3 regions of the Enterobacter sp. SM3 genome follow, and region 3 is predicted to be linked to each of the others. Evidence: predicted binding sites of a transcription regulator. Region 3 holds the regulator's gene; each other region holds the start of a gene.
What was found. The regulator PhoB, encoded in region 3, activates phosphate uptake and scavenging genes when phosphate is short. The targets are predictions, from matches to a motif close to CTGTCATAAAACTGNCNNAT.

Region 1 (2,204 bases), 1.1 Mb from region 3:
GGCCGCGCTGCGTCTCTCTAAAGAGCTGGGTTACCTGGGTTCGCTGGCCATCTGTAACGTCCCTGGCTCCTCGCTGGTGCGTGAATCCGATCTGGCGCTAATGACCAAAGCGGGTACCGAAATCGGCGTGGCCTCCACCAAAGCGTTTACCACTCAGCTGACCGTTCTGCTGATGCTGGTGGCGAAGCTGGCGCGCCTGAAAGGCGAAGATGCTTCCGTTGAGCACGACATCGTTCACGGCCTGCAGGCGCTGCCGAGCCGTATTGAGCAGATGCTGTCTCAGGACAAACGCATTGAAGCGCTGGCGGAAGATTTCTCTGACAAACATCACGCCCTGTTCCTGGGTCGTGGCGATCAGTATCCGATTGCGCTGGAAGGCGCGCTGAAGCTGAAAGAGATCTCCTACATTCACGCTGAAGCCTATGCGGCTGGCGAGCTGAAGCACGGCCCGCTGGCGCTGATTGACGCGGATATGCCGGTCATCGTTGTGGCACCAAACAACGAACTGCTGGAAAAACTGAAATCTAACATCGAAGAAGTCCGCGCCCGCGGTGGTGTCCTGTACGTCTTCGCCGACAAAGATGCCGGTTTTGTCAGCAATGACAACATGCACATCATCGAGATGCCGCATGTGGAAGAGGTGATTGCACCAATCTTCTACACCGTTCCGCTGCAGCTGCTGGCCTATCACGTTGCGCTGATCAAAGGCACCGACGTTGACCAGCCGCGTAACCTGGCGAAATCGGTTACCGTAGAATAATCCCTTCAGGCTCCACCTTCGGGTGGAGCTTTGTTTATCCCGCCCGGTTTGTTTTTCATCAATCCTTTCTCATTTTTAATAATGACAATTTGTCATCTTCAGCTACTTTTTTCAGTGTCACATAAAGAAAATATTTCTGAAAACGTCTTGTCATAAAAGTGTCTAACACGATGAAAATTAAGCTTTCTTTTGCTGTTTTTTAAGTGAAATTTCCTTTGTCATAAAACTGTCATAATTCGTACATTTATCTGTCACCTGTTTGTCCTATTTTGCTCATCGTAGCCACTAAACAACGATTTACGAAAATCTTGCAGGAGACATTATGAAAGTTATGCGTACCACTGTCGCAACTGTTGTCGCCGCGACCTTATCTCTGAGCGCGTTCTCTGTATTTGCAGAAGCAAGCCTGACTGGCGCTGGTGCAACCTTCCCTGCGCCGGTGTATGCCAAATGGGCGGATACCTACCAGAAAGAAACCGGTAACAAGGTTAACTATCAGGGTATCGGCTCCTCCGGTGGCGTTAAACAAATTACCGCGAACACGGTTGATTTCGGCGCATCAGACGCTCCGCTGTCTGATGACAAACTGGCTCAGGAAGGCCTGTTCCAGTTCCCGACCGTGATCGGTGGCGTAGTCCTGGCCATCAACCTGCCGGGCGTGAAGTCGGGTGAGCTGGTGCTGGACGGCAAAACCCTGGGCGACATCTACCTGGGCAAAATCAAAAAATGGGATGACGAAGCGATCGCTAAACTCAACCCAGGCCTGAAGCTGCCTTCTCAGAACATCGCCGTGGTTCGCCGCGCGGATGGTTCCGGTACCTCTTTCGTGTTCACCAGCTACCTGGCAAAAGTGAACGAAGAGTGGAAATCTAAAGTTGGCTCCGGCTCTACCGTTAACTGGCCAACCGGTCTGGGCGGTAAAGGTAACGACGGTATCGCCGCGTTCGTACAGCGTCTGCCTGGCTCAATTGGTTACGTAGAGTATGCGTACGCTAAGCAGAACAACCTGTCCTACACCAAGCTGATTTCCGCCGACGGCAAACCGGTTAGCCCGACAGAAGAGAACTTTGCTAACGCAGCGAAAGGCGCTGACTGGAGCAAATCGTTCGCGCAGGATCTGACTAACCAGAAAGGCGAAGGTGCATGGCCAATCACCTCTACCACCTTCATCCTGGTTCACAAAGAGCAGAAGAAACCTGAGCAGGGCACCGAAGTGCTGAAGTTCTTCGACTGGGCGTACAAAAACGGCGGCAAACAGGCTAACGCCCTGGATTACGCCACCCTGCCGGACAGCGTGGTTGAGCAGATTCGCGCTGCATGGAAAACCAACGTGAAAGACAGCAGCGGTAAAGCGCTGTACTAACAGGATATATTTAACGAAGATGGCGGGTGGCGCTGCGCTTACCCGCCCTACGGTTTAAGCTGTAGGCCCGGTAAGCGTCAG
Region 2 (2,204 bases), 2.3 Mb from region 3:
CAGGTAGGTTGGCGACCAGTCGAGGATGCCGTAGCGCAGCAGGTAAACGAACACGTTCGCCACCGCGATGTACCACAGCAGCTTGTTCGGCAGGACGTACTTCATGAAGATCTGTTTTGCGGTCAGCTCTTCTTCGTGCTCCTTGCTGTAATCATCCGGATAATCGTTTTTGTACTCTTCAATCGGCGGCAGGCCGCAGGACTGAGGCGTATCGCGCATCAGCGCGAAGGCGATAATCGCCACGACGATGGCGCCAAAGGCAGGCATATACAGCGCAGCGTGCCAGTCGTTGAACCAGGCCATCCCCAGCAGGAACAGCAGCGGCGGAATACCGCCACCCACGTTATGCGCACAGTTCCACACCGACACGATGCCGCCGCGCTCCTTCTGCGACCACCAGTGCACCATGGTGCGTCCGCACGGCGGCCACCCCATCCCCTGGAACCAGCCGCAGAGGAACAGCAGCACGAACATAATCGCAATACTGGACGTCGCCCACGGCACAAAGCCCATAAACAGCATGACCGCGGCCGCCAGGATCAGGCCGGCGGGCAGGAACACGCGCGGATTCGAGCGATCCGACACGGAACCCATGATGAATTTAGAAAAACCGTAGGCGATTGAGATCCCCGACAGCGCGAACCCCAGATCGCCGCGGGAGAAGCCCTGCTCCACCAGATACGGCATGGCGAGCGCAAAGTTTTTACGTACAAGGTAGTACGCCGCGTACCCGAAGAAGATCCCCAGGAAAATTTGCCAGCGCAGACGGCGGTATAGCGGATCAATTTCTGCCTCTGGCAGACGCGCCCGATGCGGCGCAGGTTTGAAGATACTGAGCATAACAGCCTCCGTGGCCTTGAATTGAATGAGCAGGTGGCTCGCACCCGAATTCCAGAGGCGGGGATGTTAAGAAATCACGGTGATTGTTACTGTGAATCAACGCACAGATTGTTACAGAAATATGACAGAATGCGCAAAAAAGCGCATGAAATCACGTTTCACTTTCGAATTTCGCGCGTTTATGTTCGAAATCAAACAAACCACACTATTGATATGGCTAAATGATAAAAAAACGAACATAGAGGGTAAACAATGACCATTCACGATCCTCGCTACAGCGATGTGATAATCATTGGCGGTGGCGCAACCGGCGCCGGGATCGCACGCGATTGCGCCCTTCGCGGCTTAAGCGTCACGCTGCTCGAGCGCCATGATATCGCCACGGGCGCAACCGGGCGCAACCACGGCCTGCTGCACAGCGGCGCGCGGTACGCGGTGACCGACGGTGAATCCGCGCGCGAATGTATTGCTGAAAACCAGATCCTCAAGCGTATCGCCCGCCACTGCATTGAGCCGACCGACGGCCTCTTTATTACCCTTCCCGAAGATGACCTCGCCTTTCAGGACACCTTTATTACCGCCTGCACTGCAGCGGGCATTCAGGCTGAGGCCATGGACCCGGTGCTGGCGCGGCGGCTGGAACCGTCGGTTAACCCGGCGCTTATCGGCGCGGTGAAAGTGCCTGACGGCACCGTTGACCCCTTCCGCCTGACCGCCGCCAATATGCTGGACGCCCGAGAACATGGCGCGCACATCCTGACCGGGCACGAAGTGACCGGGCTTATCCGCGAGGGGAATCGCATCTGCGGCGTGCGGATCCTTGATACGCAATATAACGAACACAGCGAGCTGTATGCCGCCGTTGTGGTCAACGCGGCGGGGATCTGGGGGCAGCGCATCGCGGAATACGCGGACCTGTCGGTACGCATGTTCCCGGCAAAAGGCTCGCTGCTGATCCTCGACCACCGCATCAATAACCACGTGATCAACCGCTGCCGCAAACCGTCTGATGCCGATATCCTCGTCCCGGGCGACACCATTTCGTTGATCGGTACCACCTCAACCCACGTGGACTACAGCGAGATTGACTACAACCGCGTGACCGCCGACGAGGTCGACATCCTGCTGCGCGAAGGGGAAAAACTGGCCCCGGTGATGGCCCAGACGCGTATTCTGCGCGCCTACGCGGGCGTGCGTCCGCTGGTCGCCAGCGATAACGACCCGAGCGGGCGTAACGTCAGCCGGGGCATCGTGCTGCTCGATCACGCCGAGCGCGACGGCATGGACGGGTTTATCACCATCACCGGCGGCAAGCTGATGACATATCGCCTGATGGCGGAGTGGGCAACGGATGCCGTCTGCCG
Region 3 (2,204 bases):
TAGATGTCACGTACGGCGTCACTTTTACTGGCCCCGACGGTGGTGAGATGTCCGGTCGCAATCACCGGAATCGGCTGGTCGCCGCGCAGGGCGCAGGCATCGGCGTGCTGCTGGTGATAATAGTCGGTGATGGCCTGTAACAGATGCTGTTGCTTTTCGCCGCCGGAAAGTCCCGCCCGGCTTTGCACAATATCGCGCGGACGCAAAAACGGAATGGGGCACAGCACCGCCCCCGGCGTGCCGTCGCGTTTTTTCAGGATCTGCGGGGCGTGCCCGGCGCTGGCGACGACGGTAGTATTGAGAAATGCCAGGATGTCGCGGGATTCATTCAGCGTCGCGACGGAATCATGGTTGCCGGCGACAATCACCAGATGACAGCCGGTTTGCTGCAGATTCACCACGAAGCGGTTATACAGTTCACGCGCATAGCTGGGGGGCGAGCCGGTATCAAAGATGTCACCCGCCACAATAATCGCGTCCACCTCTTGCGTTCGGGCCGTTTCCAGCAGCCAGTTCAGGAAGGCTTCATGTTCAGCCGCACGGCTTTTGCTGTAAAAATTTTGACCCAGATGCCAGTCCGAGGTGTGAAGTATGCGCATAGCTGATCCGTGGCAAAAAAGAGAAAGCAGGATTATAAACGTTCAGAGACGGGAAAATAACCGCTGTAATAAAACAACGGTTTGCCCGTTATCGTGGTACTGTTTTTCATAAATCTGTCATAAATCTGACGCATAATGGCGCCGAATTACAAACTTGTAACTTAAATAAGATAAGACAGGGCAAAGTATGGCGAGACGTATTCTGGTCGTAGAAGATGAAGCTCCAATTCGTGAAATGGTGTGCTTCGTGCTCGAGCAAAACGGCTTCCAGCCGGTTGAAGCGGAAGATTATGACAGCGCAGTGAACCAGCTGAATGAACCCTGGCCCGATCTGATTCTGCTGGACTGGATGTTGCCCGGCGGCTCCGGACTGCAGTTTATCAAACACCTGAAGCGCGAGGCGCTGACCCGCGACATCCCGGTTGTGATGCTCACGGCGCGCGGAGAAGAAGAGGATCGCGTTCGCGGTCTGGAGACCGGCGCGGACGATTACATTACTAAACCGTTCTCCCCAAAAGAGCTGGTTGCCCGCATTAAAGCCGTGATGCGCCGTATTTCGCCGATGGCGGTGGAAGAGGTAATTGAGATGCAGGGGCTGAGCCTTGACCCCACCTCACACCGCGTGATGACCGGTGAAAATCCCCTCGACATGGGGCCTACCGAATTTAAACTCCTGCACTTCTTTATGACCCACCCGGAACGCGTGTACAGCCGCGAGCAGTTGCTGAATAACGTCTGGGGAACTAACGTGTATGTCGAAGACCGGACGGTTGACGTACATATTCGCCGCCTGCGAAAAGCGCTGGAACTGAGCGGCCACGATCGCATGGTGCAGACGGTCCGCGGCACGGGTTATCGTTTTTCTACCCGTTTCTGAACAATGACAGGAGTGTGACGCGTGCTGGAACGTCTGTCATGGAAAAGGCTCGTCTTTGAACTGATCTTATGCTGTATTCCGGCCTTCCTACTGGGGGCCTTTCTTGGACACCTGCCGTGGTTTCTGCTGGCGTCGGTCACCGGGCTGCTGATCTGGCATTTCTGGAACCTGCTGCGCCTCTCGTGGTGGCTGTGGGTTGACCGAAGTATGACGCCGCCGCCGGGAAGCGGCAGCTGGGAGCCGCTGCTGTACGGTCTGCATCAGATGCAGATGCGTAATAAAAAGCGTCGCCGCGAGCTGGGAAGCCTGATTAAGCGTTTTCGCAGCGGTGCAGAGTCGCTGCCGGATGCCGTTATTCTAACGACCGAAGAAGGGACAATCTTCTGGTGTAACGGCCTTGCGCAACAGCTGCTGGGCCTGCGCTGGCCCGACGATAATGGTCAGAATATCCTCAACCTTCTGCGCTATCCCGAGTTCACGCAGTATCTGAAAACGCGTGATTTTACCCGCCCGCATAATCTGAAGCTCAATAACGGTCGCCATCTGGAAATCCGCGTGATGCCCTACAGCGATAAGCAGTGGCTGATGGTGGCGCGCGATGTCACCCAGATGCACCAGCTGGAAGGGGCGCGTCGCAACTTCTTCGCCAACGTCAGTCACGAACTGCGTACCCCGTTGACCGTGCTTCAGGGCTACCTGGAGATGATGCAGGAGCAAACGCTTGAAGG

Region 1: pstS (phosphate ABC transporter substrate-binding protein PstS) is a predicted target of PhoB. The motif match lies at 976-995, and genes of this name have one in related genera.
Region 2: glpT (glycerol-3-phosphate transporter) is a predicted target of PhoB. The motif match lies at 949-968, and genes of this name have one in related genera.

The regions. Positions count from the first base shown of each region.
Region 1 is NZ_CP099971.1:4,842,905-4,845,108, forward strand. It holds gene glmS (glutamine--fructose-6-phosphate transaminase (isomerizing)) at 1-760, shown strand, start outside; gene pstS (phosphate ABC transporter substrate-binding protein PstS) at 1,083-2,123, shown strand.
Region 2 is NZ_CP099971.1:3,314,499-3,316,702, forward strand. It holds gene glpT (glycerol-3-phosphate transporter) at 1-840, opposite strand, end outside; gene glpA (anaerobic glycerol-3-phosphate dehydrogenase subunit A) at 1,093-2,204, shown strand, end outside.
Region 3 is NZ_CP099971.1:1,036,487-1,038,690, forward strand. It holds gene sbcD (exonuclease subunit SbcD) at 1-599, opposite strand, end outside; gene phoB (phosphate response regulator transcription factor PhoB) at 787-1,476, shown strand; gene phoR (phosphate regulon sensor histidine kinase PhoR) at 1,498-2,204, shown strand, end outside.